2 regions of the Pyramidobacter piscolens W5455 genome follow, and region 1 is predicted to be linked to the other one. Evidence: riboswitches for the same ligand, from Rfam matches in the RefSeq annotation. Region 1 holds a riboswitch; the other holds the start of a gene.
The links. A riboswitch is a leader RNA that binds a small molecule or an ion and turns the genes downstream of it on or off. The one in region 1 is predicted to bind S-adenosylmethionine.
Positions count from the first base shown of each region.

Region 2: another riboswitch for S-adenosylmethionine. It lies ahead of HMPREF7215_RS11100 (methionine ABC transporter ATP-binding protein); the one in region 1 lies ahead of HMPREF7215_RS02835 (methionine ABC transporter ATP-binding protein).

Region 1 covers NZ_ADFP01000039.1:49,219-56,604, reverse strand. The annotation lists gene HMPREF7215_RS02845 (MetQ/NlpA family ABC transporter substrate-binding protein) at 1-670, opposite strand, end outside; gene HMPREF7215_RS02840 (methionine ABC transporter permease) at 697-1,350, opposite strand; gene HMPREF7215_RS02835 (methionine ABC transporter ATP-binding protein) at 1,343-2,362, opposite strand; SAM riboswitch class I at 2,459-2,550, opposite strand; gene HMPREF7215_RS02830 (metal-dependent hydrolase) at 2,629-3,285, opposite strand; gene HMPREF7215_RS02825 (TIGR04076 family protein) at 3,647-3,940, opposite strand; gene HMPREF7215_RS13070 (hypothetical protein) at 3,937-4,098, opposite strand; gene HMPREF7215_RS02820 (GntR family transcriptional regulator) at 4,217-4,891, opposite strand; gene HMPREF7215_RS02815 (Na/Pi cotransporter family protein) at 5,216-6,859, opposite strand; gene HMPREF7215_RS02810 (diacylglycerol kinase) at 7,092-7,386, opposite strand, start outside.
Region 2 covers NZ_ADFP01000128.1:10,384-17,769, forward strand. The annotation lists gene HMPREF7215_RS11075 (Bug family tripartite tricarboxylate transporter substrate binding protein) at 53-1,045, opposite strand; gene HMPREF7215_RS11080 (LysR family transcriptional regulator) at 1,206-2,117, shown strand; gene HMPREF7215_RS12565 (MetQ/NlpA family ABC transporter substrate-binding protein) at 2,256-3,149, opposite strand; gene HMPREF7215_RS13710 (ABC transporter permease subunit) at 3,209-3,631, opposite strand; gene HMPREF7215_RS13715 (hypothetical protein) at 3,715-3,882, shown strand; gene HMPREF7215_RS11100 (methionine ABC transporter ATP-binding protein) at 3,907-5,007, opposite strand; SAM riboswitch class I at 5,102-5,193, opposite strand; gene HMPREF7215_RS11105 (DUF2798 domain-containing protein) at 5,305-5,787, opposite strand; gene HMPREF7215_RS11110 (SLC13 family permease) at 5,893-6,828, opposite strand; gene HMPREF7215_RS11115 (acetamidase/formamidase family protein) at 7,157-7,386, opposite strand, start outside.

The sequences.
Region 1 (7,386 bases):
CGGCCTTGACGGCGATGACGTTGGCGTAAGGCGAGTCGGCGCCCTCGACGAGCAGCGCGTCCTTGGCGGGGTTGAAGCCGGCGGGGATCGCGTAATTGCCGTTGATCACGGCTGCGTCCACGTCGTCGAGCGAACGCGGCAGCTGGGCCGCCTCGAGCGAGCGGAACTTGAAATCGTGTTTGTTCTCTTCGATGTCCAGCTCGGTGGCGGTGAGGCCGCTGTCCGATGCCAGCTTGATCAATCCGGCGGACTGGAGCAGCAGCAGGGCGCGGCCGCAGTTGGTGGGGTCGTTGGGGATGGCGATGAGCGCGCCGTTTTTAAGCTCCTCGAACGTGGCGAACTTCTTCGAGAACAGGCCCATCGGTTCCACGTGGATGGTGGCGGCGGAAGTCAGATCGAGGCCGCGGTCCTTGCAGAAGCTTTGCAGGTAGGGCAGATGCTGGAAGTAGTTGGCCTCGAGCTCGCCGTCGTTCAGCGCCAGGTTGGGCGTGACGTAGTCGGTGAACTCCACGACCTGCAGGTCGACGCCCTGCGCTTTGAGGTCGTCCCTGACCTGGGCGAGGATCTCGGCGTGAGGCGTGGGCGTGGCACCGACGCGCAGCGTGCCGGCGCCGGCGGCGCCGGCGAAGCACAGAGAAACGGCACAAGCGAGAACGCAGATTTTTTTCATTTCAACACAACCTCCTGAAAAATAAATTATCGATTCCGGCTCAGATTCCGGACGATTTTATTACCGAGCCATTGGATCCCTTGGACAATGGCGATAATAACGACGACGGCGGCGATGAGCACGTCGCTGCGAAAGCGATGGAAGCCGTAGCGGATGGCCACGTCGCCCAACCCGCCGCCGCCGATGGCCCCGGCCATGGCGGAACTGCCGACGATGGCGATGACCGTCAGCGTCGCGCCCGCGGCCAGCGAGGGCAGAGCTTCGGGGATCATCACTTTCAGGACGATGGTCTTGACGTCGGCGCCCATGGCCTGCGCGGCTTCGATCACGCCGCGGTCCACTTCCTTGAGGGCGCTCTGCACGACGCGCCCCACGAACGGCGCGGCGGAGATCGACAGCGGCACGATGGCGGCCGTGGTGCCGATGGTCGTGCCGACGATCAGCCGCGAGAGCGGAAAGAGGATGATCATGAGGATGATGAACGGGAAGGAGCGGAAGACGTTGACGAACGTGTCGAGCGCCTTGCCGGCGACGCGGTTCTCGCACAGGCCGCCCTTTTCGGTGAGCGCGAGGGCGATGCCCAGCGGCAGCCCGAGCAGGATCGCGAACAGACTCGACAGGCCGACCATGTAGAGCGTCTGCAGCGTCGGCTCGGCGAGAAGGGCGAAGATTTTAGCCATTCCAGATCACCTCCACCTTCACGTTATGGGCGCGGATCATGTCCATCGCCGCGGCGATCACCTGCGGCGCGCCGCCGAACTGCACCGTCAGGGTGCCGACGCGCGACACGTAGAGGCTGTCGATGGCGCCGGCGAGAATGTTGACGTCGGCCCCCGTGGCCTTGATCGTCTGCGAGATCAGGGGCGCTTCCGCCGCCGAGCCGTCGAACGTGAGCACCGCCACGGGCTTTCCCGCCTCGCGGGGCAGTCCCGCACCCTCGTCGTAGCCGGTGCGCGGCAGCTTGGCGAGGAACTCGCGCGCCGTTTTCGAGCGCGGGTTGAGGAATATTTCCTTGACCGTTCCCTGTTCGACGATGCGTCCCGCTTCGATGATCGCCACGCGCGAGCAGATCTCGCGAATGACGTTCATCTCGTGGGTGACGACGACGATCGTCAGCCCCATGAGGCGGTTGATGCCGGCCAGCAGGCTGAGGATCGATTTGGTGGTGCGCGGGTCGAGGGCGCTGGTGGCCTCGTCGGAGAGCAGCACGTGCGGACGGTTCGCCAGCGCTCGGGCGATGGCGACGCGCTGCTTCTGGCCGCCGGAAAGCTGCGACGGATAACTGCCGGCCTTGTCGGAAAGCTCGACGACGTCGAGCATTTCGGCGACGCGGTCTTTGACGTCCTTCGGCTTCCAGCGCTCCAGCTCCAGCGGAAAGGCGACGTTGCCCGTCACCGTTCGCGAGGCCAGCAGGTTGAAGTGCTGGAAGATCATGCCGATCTTGCGCCGCGCCAGCCGCAGACCGCCGGCGTCAAGCGCCGTGATCTCCCGCCCGTCGATGAAAATTTTGCCCGAGCTGGGCTCCTCGAGGCGGTTAACCGTGCGCAGCAGCGTCGATTTGCCCGCGCCCGACAGGCCGATGATGCCGAAGATCTCACCGTCGCCGATGTCCAGATCGATGCCCGAGAGCGCCTCGACGGAGTTGCCGTCGGGCGCGCGATAGATTTTTTTGACGCCGCGGAGTTGGATCATGGTTTCACCTTCCGTAGGGGGATCGCGCGCATCTTCGGGGAAACGAAAAAGCCGCCCTGCGATGGCAAGGCGGCTCAAATCCCTCTTTGAGGCTTCCCCTCATCGCTGTCAGCAGGACCACCTTTCCCACGCGGGCAGGTTGGTGCAGGATCGTCGAGCTGACTCTCTCCCCTGACTCTTGATAAAAAGTTGCGCTGTTTGATTGACGGGTATGATAACACAATCTCCTGCGAAGCGCAAGAGCGCGACGAATCTTTGCGGAAAAATTACAGCTCGAGAGACTCGCCGGGCCGCAGCACCGCGACCTTGACGGCCGGTTCGCAGAGCGCTTTGAACGCCTGCGGATCCTGTCTGATGGCCGGGAACGTGTCGTAATGCATGGGCACGGTGATCTTCGCGCCCACGGCCCGGGCGGCGCGGGCCGCGTCGTCCGGCCCCATCGTGTAAAAGTCGCCGATCGGCAGCAGCGCCGCGTCGAGCTTTTCCTCGGCCAGCAGCGCCATGTCGCCGTAAAAAGCCGTGTCGCCGGCGAAATAAATTTTTTTGCCGCCGATCCCGATCAGAAAACCGCAGGCCAGCGCGCCCGGCAGGCCGCTGCCGTGGATCGCCTGAAGCAGCTTGACGCGTCCGAACGGCATCGGCCCCCAGCCGCCGATGTTGCCGAGACAGCTTTTCAGCCCCGCCTCCGTCAGCATGCCGCGCAGTTCGGCCACGCCGACCACCGTCGCGCCCGTGCGCCGGGCGATGTCGAGCGTGTCGCCGAGGTGGTCGCCGTGGCAGTGGCTGACGAGGATGAAATCGGCCGCCACCTCGTCGGCCTTCGCCGCGGCCAGCACATTGCCCGTCAGATACGGATCGGTGAGCACGTGATACGCCCCGTCGAACAGATCGAAACAGGCGTGTCCCAAAAACGTCAGTTTCATGATGGTCGCTCCTTTCCATTGCTGCGGATCAGGCGCCGCAGCCCGAACTATCATTTTTACGGTTCTTGCCCTTGTGGCTCCAGCTGCGTACACTCAGCGCAGCATATCTTCGCCAGAACTCCGGTTTTACGCGTAGTGTGCCTTTGATGTTTGGATTAACGGTAATACCGTTAAAGATCGCAAGCTGATGGGGAATACCGACATGCTCTCCAACGCACTCAACCACTGCGCAAAGCCGGTGAAAAACGACGCTCTGAACATGATCGATGCGTCCTGTTTCCAATGAGCTTGTAAGATCATTGGGAATATTTATAGAAGATTGAGAGCTGAATTTTCGGTCCGAAAACACCGCGGCTTTTTATTATTCCGGCAGGCTGTTTTTCGAAGGTGAGTCTGTCGTGAGGCGTTCGACTTTGAAGACGTTGATCGTGTCGGCATCGGGGCAGCAGAATACGGCCGTGCCCTTGGGCTGACCGGGAATCTCGCCGCCATAGCGGAGGATATCGATGTACAGAAAGGCCACGTGCATGGCCATCGGGCAAAGTGTGCCGCGTTCGCTGTCGAAGTCCCATTCGTCGCCGACGCGGTGGCCACGGTGGCACGGGCAGGGGCCTTTGCGATCGATGAGCGTGATTCTGATGCGCGGGCGTCTCATATGTCAACCGCCTCGGGGCGCGGCCCCGGCGGAATGTATTTGCCCTTATCGGCATTGTCGCGGTTGCGGCGGACCGATTCCGCCACGGTGTCCACGGTCGCCGGCGCCATCGTGCCGGAGCCCGGCAGGCCGCTGATCAGCAGGATGTCCTTGCCCATCGAAGTTTCCCCCTCGCAAAGGGCGCTGCAAGCGTCTGAACACTCTCGCAGCGCCCGGCAAACTGTGTCAATACTTTTATGAAGAAAAATGCCGATCTCGCTTCACGATGTTCGGCGCTCATTCTCCGCCGACGCGCAGGCCTTCGTTGCTTTTCAGCGACGTGGCCGACAGCATCAGGTGGACTTTCATGAGCTGCTCCGCCTTGTCGGGGTCGTGCGCCAACAGTGCCTTGAGCAGGGCGCGGTGCTCGTCGAGGCTGGGATTGGTGCTCATGTCGAAGAACGAATCGTAAAAGATCATGTACACGCAGGTGCGCGCCAGCAAATTGTTGACGAACTCTGCCAGCACGGCGTTGCCGGAGCATTCCGCCAGCGTGCGGTGAAAGCGGTTGTTCACGTCGAGGTAGGCCTCGAAATTGCGGGCGGCGAAAATCTGTTCTTCCTCGTCGATCGTCCGCTGGAGTTTGTCCGCCTGCGCGGCGGTGATGTTGAGGGCCGCCTTGCGCGCCGCCAGGCACTCCAGATATTCGCGCAGCTCGTAAGTGTCCATGATTTCTTTCTTGGTCGGATTGGCGAGGCGGGCGCCGGCGTTGGGGATCAGCGTCGCCAGTCCCTCGGCGGCGAGGCGGCGGATCGCCTCGCGCACGGGGGTGCGGCTGACGTCGAGTTCCTGGGCGATCGCCTCTTCGGTAAGCCGGTCGCCGGGCTGGCGCTTTTTGGCGAAGATCTGGCCGCGCAGATGTCGGTAGACGAAATCCGCGGCAGTCGGGGCGTAAGCTTCCGGTTCTTTCATTTTCAAAGCCTCCTGCGAGCTGGGCTGAACGGACGGTCGGCCGTTGACGCCGGTCGATGTCGGAGCGATTTTCACAATTATACACCAATCATTGGGAGCCGCCGTTTCTGCGGACTTTTTCGGGATAAATCGCCGCCGAATTTTTGCATTTTTTTGCCGCGGTTTTTTCGGCCGGGAACAAGCGCGCGATTTTGGCCGGCGGGGCTGGAGAACATTCGTCGTTTGAGTCAAGGATCGGCATCCCAAAGCGGCGCGGCGATTTTCTCCGGTTGCTTCCTTATAATTGGAGTCCTCGCGGTGGTGCGTGCGTCTCCCCGCCTTTCATTACATTTCGAACTTTTTGCCCGTTTCCCGGCGCGCATGAAGACCGGACGTTTCCAGAACGATTTCGGCCACGTTGGTGGCGTGGTCGCCGATGCGCTCCATGTTGCTGATCAGGTCGATGAAGAGCACGCCGGACGAGGGCGTACAGCTCCCGTCGTTGAGGCGCTGTATGTGCGTGTGCCGCAGTTGCCTCTCCATGGCGTCGACCCCGTCTTCCATCGTCACCGACACCTCGCGGGCCAGTTCGACGTTCTCCGTGCGCAGGGCCTCGAGAGCCTTCTGCACCATCTCGCGGACCAGCGCGAGCATCGCGGAAAACTCCTGAACGGCGGACGGCGAAAATTCGAGATTGTGATCCTGAAGGTACTCGTAAAGCTCCATCATGTTCTGGGCATGATCGCCGATGCGCTCGATGTCGCTGGAGCCGTTCACGAGAGATTCGAGCAGCGAGGAAAGATGATCGGAGATGTGGCGCTGCCAAAGCTTGGCGGCGAAGGCGGCAACGCGCCGCGTCAGGTCGTTCAGGCCGTCTTCCACCCGATTCAGCTTGGACACGGCGCCCGGATCCTTGGAGGCGAAAGCTTGCTTCACCAGGTCGAGCATTTCCAGCGCCATGCCGCCCATGTTCAGCAGTTCGTTGCGCACCGCCGTCAGCGCGGCGGCGGGCGACGTGTTCAGCAGGCTTTCATTCAGATAACGGGCGCCGGCGTAAACTTTTTCATCTTTGACCGGAATCAGCTTCTGGATCAGCCGGGCGAGCAAACTCACAAAGGGCAGCTGGAGTATGGTGTTGACGACGTTGAAGAGCGTGTGGGCGTTGGCCAGCTGACGGGCGATATTCGCGGACGTGTGCGAGATCAGCGCCGTATAGGGGCCAAGCAGCGGCAGGAAGATCGCCACGCCGAGCAGATTGAAAAGCACGTGCCCAGCGGCGGCCTGCTTGGCCGACCTGCTCGAACCAAGCGCGGCGATGACGGCGGTGATCGTCGTGCCCAGATTGTCGCCCAGCAGGATGGCGATGGCCGACTGAAGCGGCAGCAGCCCCTGCACGGCCATGGCGATGGTGAGGCCGACCGTGGCCGAACTCGACTGCACGGCCATGGTCAGCAGCGTGCCGGCGGCGACGCCCAGCAGCGGATGAGCGGCGAAGGTGAGAAAAAACTGTTTGTTGGCGGCGAGAAAGCCGAGCGCGTGCTCCATCGTGCTCATGCCGATGAAGAGCAGCCCGAAGCCGAAGATGCCGTTGCCGACGTAGCGGCGTTTTTTCGAGTGGCCGAAGACGGCCAGCAGCATGCCGACGCCCAGCAGCGGCAGCGCCAGCTCGCTCATGTTGAAGGCGACCAGCTGCGCCGTGACGGTGGTGCCGATGTTGGCTCCCATGATCACGCCGAGCGCCTGCTTCAGCGTCATCATCCCCGCCTGCACGAAGCTCACCGACATGATCGTCGTGGCGGCGCTCGACTGGATCACCATCGTTACCAGCGTGCCGACCAGCGCGCCCTTGAGCGGCGTGCTCGTCAGCGACGCGATCAGCGTGCGCATGCGGTCGCCCGCCAAATCCTGAAGGGCGTCGCCCATCAGTTTGATGCCGTACAGGAACAGCCCGACGCCGCCCATGATCTGGAACAGAGTGCTCAAGTTCATTCGCTCCCCCCGGTCTTCATTAAAAAGATGCCTCTTTCATGAAACATACGCTTCTTCGCTTCAGGGTGCCGACAGGAAGCTAATGGAGCGTGGCGCCGCGCCCGCCGACCGGACGTGCAGCAGAAAAACGCGAAGAAAACGCATCACATCCCGCCTTTCAAAAAAATGCCGGAAGCTCTCGGACTTCCGGCATTTTGCGAGCGGAAGACGACGGCCTTCCGACCGAAAAAATCTAAAGGAAAAGTTCCCGCGCGCAGACCAGAGCGAACGCCAGGATCGCCATGCCGCAGGCGAAACTGGCCGCGTCCTTGGCGGCTTTGGCCAGCGGATGCCATTCTTGCGTACAGAGATCCACCGTCTTTTCGATGCCGGTGTTGAGCGCTTCCGCGATCAGCACCAGCAGTCCCCAGGGCAGCGCGGCGGCGAAAGCGGAAAGGCCGCGCCGCCAGCACACGGCCGACAGCGCGGCAAGCAGCATGACCAGTTCCTGACGGAACGCGGCTTCCCCGAGCAGCACGAGAAAGCCG
Region 2 (7,386 bases), on a different contig from region 1:
AAAAGGGGAGCGGTAAAGCCCCCCTCTTTGTGATCGAGGCGTGCAGGATGAACTACTTGGCGTAGTAATCTTTCTTCAAAACTTCTTCGGCTTTCAGATATTCGGTGAAGGTCTTGTACTCGCTCTCGAACAGCTCGGCGAACTCCTTGGGCCCCGCGAAGCCGGGACGCTCGTCGTATGCGCCGGCCACGAGGAAATCCTGCCATTCTTTGGTCTGAACGGCTTTCTCAATGGCGGCGACCAGCGCGTCGAGCGCGGGCTGAGGCGTGCCGGCCTTGGCGAAAATGCCGCGCCACGTGCCGATGAAGGAATCGATGCCCAGCTCGCCCGTGCATTCCATGTCGGGGTAGAGCTTCATGCGCTTCTCGCAGATGGCGCACAGCGGCACGATGTCGCCCGCCTGGATCAGGCCGGCGATCTCGTCGGTGCCGGTGATCATCATGTCGATGTGGCCGCCCACCAGCGCGGAGTTCATCTCGGAACCGCCGGAGTAGGGCACCTCGTTGACGTCAAGACCGGCCAACGTCTGGCGCAGCGAAGCGCCGTCGGCGCCCGTGGCGGTGAGCATGCCCACGTTGATCTCGAACGGATGTTCCTTGGCGTACTTGATCATCTCGGAAAAGCTGTGATAGCCCTTCTGATCCATGGCTTTCTTGGAGCCGGCGATGATGTTGATCGAGTGGACCAGTTTGGCGACGGGAATGAACTCGGAGCGGAAGTTCATCGAGGTGGCTCCCTGCAGGTCCTGCATGATCAGGCTCTGCGTGCCCAGCATGAAGGTGTAGCCGTCGGCGGGCTGTTTGTAGGTGTATTCCACGCCGTTAACGCCCGAACCGCCGGAAACGTTGACGACCTCGACCTCGACGCCGAGGATGTCCTTGAGCAGCTTGGCCATGGGGCGGATCGTGCTGTCGGCGCCGCCGCCCACGCCCCAGGGGCAAACCACGTCGATCTTGCGGGTGAACTTCCACTCTTCGGCCCCCGCGGAAACGGCCGCGACGCCGAGCAGAGACATGGCCAACAGCGCGTACACGAACTTTTTCACTTGCAATTCCTCCTCTATATACGAGATTGAGTTGATGAAGCTGGTTTTATTATTCAACTTTTTGGGGGAAAATGCCAATACTAAAAGTTTTATGCGCCCATAAGTTCACAATTATGGTCAAAGATATTTATACAGTATACATTTTAAGGAGGCGGCACGATTGAATCTGAAACACGCTTCTTATATCATGACGATTCTGGAGGAGGGAAGCATCACCGCGGCCGCAAAAAAACTCCTCATCTCCCAACCCTCGCTGTCGCAAACCGTCAAAGCCGTGGAAGACGAACTGGGGCTGCCGATCTTCGACCGCCGCGCCAAACGGCTGACGCTGACTTACGCCGGCCAACGCTACGTCGAAAGCATGCGCGAGATCATGACGGCCGAGCGGAATTTCCTCAGCGAGATCGCCGAAATGAAAAACGATCACCGCGCCACGCTGCGCATCGGCATTTCGGCGCAGCGCAGTATTTCCCTGCTGCCGCAGATCCTGCCCGCTTTTCTCGCCCGCTATCCGCTCGTCACCGTCGAGCTGAAGGAGCTGCCCTCCGTCCGACTCGAGGAACTGCTCAGCAAGGGCGGCTGCGACGTGGCCTTCATCACCACCGCGTCGAAGCAGAACGACTTGGAATACCGCCTGCTGGAAAACGAACAGATCGTCCTCATGGCCTCCAAGCAGACGGCCATTTCCCGCCGCATCGGCCAGGGGACCGAAATCGAACTGAGCGAAGCGCGGGAGGAAAACTTCGTCAACCTCACCTCGGGGCACAGCGTGCGCACCATCCAGAACCACCTCGCCCAGCTGTGCCAGTTCGAGCCGCGCGTGCTTCTCGAACTGTTCAACATGGAAGCCGCCAAATTGGTCACCGCCCAGCTCAACGCCGTCATGGTCTGTCCTTACGGCTACATTCAGGGAGACACGCGCGTGGAGACGCTGACCAAATGCTATCCGTTGCGCTGTCACGGCTTCGAGCGGCATTTTTATTTCTGCTATCCCAAAAAACTGCGTCTCTGCAGCTATATGCGCGACCTTTTCGACATCGCCCGCGGCAAGTGCCAGTATCATACGATGTAGTCCGCGTCAGTTGAAAACGCGCGTCGAAGACAAAAAACCTTTCGGACGGAACGTTCCGTCCGAAAGGTTTTTTTGTGGCTGCGTTTGTCTTCCAGCGCGCGGCGGCGAGAGGCTTGGCGAAATTTTTCGCGTGGGGGGTCACTTTTTGCCGGCCAGCGCCTTGAGCTCGTCGAGGGTCTTCGCCTTGCGCGAATAGAGCGACAGGGGCGCGATCAGCGTGTCGCCGATGGCTTCGATCGCGTAGCCCTGCGAGGAGATTTCCTTGTTCAGATAGGCTTTGTGCTGGAAGGCGTTGAGGTCGATCTCGCCGCTGTTCAGGGCCTCGTTGGGCAGATTGTAGGCGTCGAATTCGACCAGCTCGATGAAGATCTTCTCGCCGTTCTCGTCGAGGATTTTCTGCACGGCGTTCCACTGTCCGTTGGAAGAGCCGCATACGCCGACTTTGACGACGGTCTTGCCGGCGCGGTCGGACCGGTAGTCATCGATGGACGCGGGAAAATCCGAGGCGGGCGTGAAATCCTTGTTGTAAGCGAAAGCGGGGAAGAAGGCTTCCTTGTACTTGACCAGCAGGTACTCGGCCACGAGCTGGCTATGGTAGGCGTCGACGACCTTTCGATAGGTCTCGTTCCCTTTGTCGGCCGAGCGGGCCACGATCACGTTGACGAAAGGATTTTCGCCGTCCTCTCCCTGTCGTTCGATGATCAGCGCGTCGCGCGAAGGCACAAGCCCCACGGGGATCGCGTAGGTGCCGTTGATGGCGCTGGCGCCGAAATCGTCGAGCGTGGAGGGCAGCGTGTTGGCCATGGTGGGCACGATTTCCACGTCATATACGGAACCGGTCACGTCTTTGAGCTCGGGGGAAAATCCGGCCGCGGGGTCGACGGTGATCAGCCCGGCCGTCTCCAGCAATTTGATGGCGCGAGCGCCGTTGGTGGCGTCGTCGGGGATGCCGATCCGCACGGCGGCGGGGGCGGACGAAGCGGCCAAAACCGCGGCCGCGGTGCAGGCGAAAACTTTCAGCGATTTCTTCATGATAAATTCCTCCGTAAATAAATTAAAAACATCTTGTATCGGCGGAAAATCCGCCGCTGTTACCTTCTGACACGAAGCCCGGGACGGAAAAGCCGCCGGTTGGTGGTTCGCCGCGCCATCATGCTGCCCAGCGCCTGAAGAAGCGAAACGGCGACGAGCAGCGCCGCTACGCAGACGTTGACGATATCCTGATGATGGAGGTTCTGCCCGTAGTTGATGGCAAAGCCGCCGATGCCGCCCGCGCCCACCGCTCCGGCCATGGAGGTGAGGCCGATCAGGCTGATGGCCGTGATCGTGACGACGCGGATCAGCTCGGGCACGGCCTCGGGCAGGCAGACGCGGAAGACGATGCCCGCCGTGCCGCTGCCCATGCTGCGCGCCGCCTCGATCTTGCCGGGGTCCACGCCGACCAGCACCGTCTCCACCTGCCGCGCGAAGAAGGGGACGGCGCCGAAAACCAGCGGCACGACGGCCCCCTTCACGCCGATCGCCGTCCCGACCAGCGCGCGTGAAGGGAATCAGGAAGATCAGCAGGATCACGAAAGGAATCGAACGGAAGATATTAATGAAAGTGTCGACGACGCGGAACAGCGCCGCGTTCGGACGGATGCCGCCCTTTCTCGTCACCGTCAGCAGGATGCCGAAGAAAAATCCGCACAGCAGCGTGAACGCGCCGGCGATCAAAAACATCTGCGCGGTCGCTTCGACGCTGGCCAGGAACTTGACGCGATAAGCCCAGACGTTGGGCGCCCAGCTTTTAAGAAACGCGGGCATTTTCGATCACCTCCACCCTGACGGAGCGCGAGCGCAAATAGGCCAGCGCGGCGTCGATGTTCTCCGGTTCGCCCTGCGCCATCACGACCGTGTAGCCCAGCGGACGCCCCTGCAGCAGGTCCACGTTGGCCAGCACCAAATTGAGGTCGACGCAGAACCGCCGCGACGTTTCCGAGATCAGCGCGTCGCCCACGCAGTCGCCGGTGAAGACCAGATTGACGAGCTGCCGCCGTTCGTCCGTCCGCACCAGCGGCGAGCCGCCGGCGATCAACTTGCCGAAGCTGCCCAGCCCCGACGTGGCCGCCACGAAGCGGCGCGTGACGACTTCCGCCGGCGACGAGAAAACGTCGTACACGGGACCTTCCTCGACGACGCGCCCGCTCTCCATGACCGCCACCTTTTGGCAAATGGACTTGATCACCGCCATCTCGTGGGTGATGAGGATGATCGTGACGCCCAGGCGGCGGTTCAGGTTTTTGAGCAGCGTCAGGATCGACTCGGTAACGTCGGGATCGAGGGCGCTGGTAGCCTCGTCGGAGAGGAGGATCGGGGGATTGTTTGCCAGCGCGCGGGCAATGGCGACGCGCTGTTTCTGGCCGCCGGAAAGCTGCGAAGGATAAGCGTCCGCCTTGTCGCGCAGCTCCACCAACTCCAGCAGTTCCAGCACGCGGCGTTCGATTCCGTCCTTTTTCATGCCGCAATACCTGAGCGGGTAGGCCACGTTCTCGAAAACGGTGCTGCGGTCCAATAGATTGAAGTGCTGAAAGATCATGCCGATGCCGCGGCGCAGCCGGCGCAGGTCAGTCTCTCTCATCGGGGGGGACGCGGCCCCTCCTTCGGGCGTGAAGAGCAGCCTGCCGCCACGGGCCTCGACTGTTCCAAAACCGCCGACGGCAAGCCGCCCTTCGTCGGGCGTCTCGAGCAGATTGACGCAGCGCACCAGTGTGGACTTGCCCGCGCCGGAATAGCCGATGACGCCGTAAATCTCCCCGTCGCCGACGGCCAGATCGACGCCGTCCAGCGCCGCGACCGCGCCGCCGTCGGCGGCCGGATAGCTTTTTTTGATGCCGCTCAGTTGAATCATCGCTCTCTTCCTCCCCCGCGCGTTTTATCGAGACGACGAAAAAGCCGCCCTGTCGTGCGACAAGGCGGCTTCAAAAGACCGTTCCGAGGCTTTCCCCTCATCGCTGTCAGCCGGACCACCTTTCCCGTGCGGGCAGGTTGGTGCAGGATCGTCGAGCTGACTCTCTCCCCTGACTCTTGATAAAAGTTGCGCTGTTTGATTGGCGGGTATCTTGGCACAGATTGGGCGTCGACGCAAGAGTTTTTCGAAAAGCTGTCGTTGTGCGGTGATAAAGCCGGCGGCATCTTGAGACGCGCGCTATGCGGCCGGAGCGCCCGCGGGCCAGAAGCGCTTCTGCAAAGAAGCGAACGTCGCCCGCACGGCAGGGCCGGCGACCAGAAGCTGCCACGCCAGCGCCATGGGATAATTGACCCGCAGCATTCCTCCCCAGACCGACGCCCATTCGGCCGGCAGTCCGCGCTGCAAGAGCATGGCCATAAAGCTCATGTAAGGGCACATCAGACTGACCATGCACAGCGCCACGACGACCGGAAGCAGTGTCGGAGAGCAGCTTGTCCGTCGCACGATCCGAAAAGCGATCGCGTGGGCCGCAGGCGAAATCAGCGGAAACTCCACTGCCAGCGCGAGAGCGCAGAGTTCGAGCACCGTCGCGCCCGTCCGCGCCGACACTCCTGTCAGTCCCTGCGGCGACAGCCAGAGATTGTACAGCACCATCCACGTCACCATGACGGGCACCATCATCAGCGTAAAGATCAGTTCCTGCAGTTTCGTTTTCGGCATCGAATTCCATTCCTTTCGGGCGAAGCGCGGCTCCGCGCAAAATAAAACGAGCCGCTGAAGCAACCGGACTTACGTCGGCACTCCAACGGCTCATTGCAGACAGCATTATAGCACCGAAAAGGGTTCCCCGCCAGCGCGGAACAAAAACCGCCGCAGCAAAAATTCCCAAAGAAACAGGAATCCCGTTACGAAAAAATATTGTAGAGCCCCGTAATCGAGATGAGAGATAAGATAATCGCCATGCAGATGGACCGGAATGAACAACACTACAAATGTTTTGTTTTCATCGATCACTCCTTTGGATTTCTCGTCTCCGACAACGGTAGACAAGATCACGCCGCCAACGGAAGACGCGGGACTGAAACACGCGCTGGAAGAACCGATCAGTATAGAACTGAGGAGCCCGATGGCCGTGACGTTGCCGCCGATTTCTGCGGCCAGCTTGGAGACTGCCGGCGTCAGCGTCGGCACGACAACGCCCAGGGTCGATGAGAACCACGACATGACGCTTGCCGTCATACAGGAAACCCCGCCCGCCGTGACAGGAGAGGTCAGTGCGGCAATCGCGCCTGTCAGAATATCGATTCCGCCCGATATGATGACAATATTCATCAACATGCCGACGCCGGCAACCATCATGATGATATTCCAGGGAATCGTCTTGAACGCGGATTTTTCGTCGATCACGCCGATCAGTATCAAAACGACGGCGCCGACAATGCCCATGAATCCGGAATCCTTTTTGAGGACGATGACGCACAAGACAACCAGAACGAAGACGACAAGGGCGACAACCTGTTTCCTTGTGAGCTTTTCCGTCTCCAGACGAACAGCGCCGCCTTTCTTTGCCTTGTGGCCTTTAAAATAAACGAGCGCAAGGATGGAGATAATCGCCATAGCCATCGTCATGTGCGCAGTCAAGACGAAGAGCCCGCCTTCGATTCCTTGCTTCGCAAGCAAGTTCAGCACAATATTCCCGTCTGGAGAAATCCGCGTATAGCGACCGCACTGTGCGCCGGCGTTGGAGATAATCATCAGCATTTTCAACGATACCTTTTCATTGAAAATCAGTATCATACTATTTCTTGATAAAAAGCATTAACATAGTTTGCCGGGCGCTGCGAGAGAGTTCAGTCGCTCAGAACTGTCTCGAATGCTGCGCAGCTCGCTGTGTGAATCTCCCTCGCAATGCCTCTGAGTTCGGCATTTTTATTGAGAAATAGTATAAGCGCAGCAAAGTTGGGAATCGGCGTCAGAATCTCGCGAAAAACACAGCCCGCGGGCAGCTCTGGAATTTTCTCCGAAGACGCCCGCGGGCTGCGTGTTGTCTTAAAAAGTCTGTTTCAGTTCCTTTATGTTCGGCGAAAAACTAGATTCCGCCCAGTTTCAGGAGCGCCTTGGGGGCGCGCACGCGGAACGTGTGCAAATCGTTGACTACCTGGCTGACCTGAATGTCACAGGTGGCGCTGAGAAGGCGGTACGCGTCCTGAAATCCCAGTCCAGTTTTTCTCATCAGATAATTGACCATGTCTTCAACGGCGGTATGCACGCCATCTTTGAACTCTTTTGCGGAAGCGATCGTGTACATGCCGTCTTTTG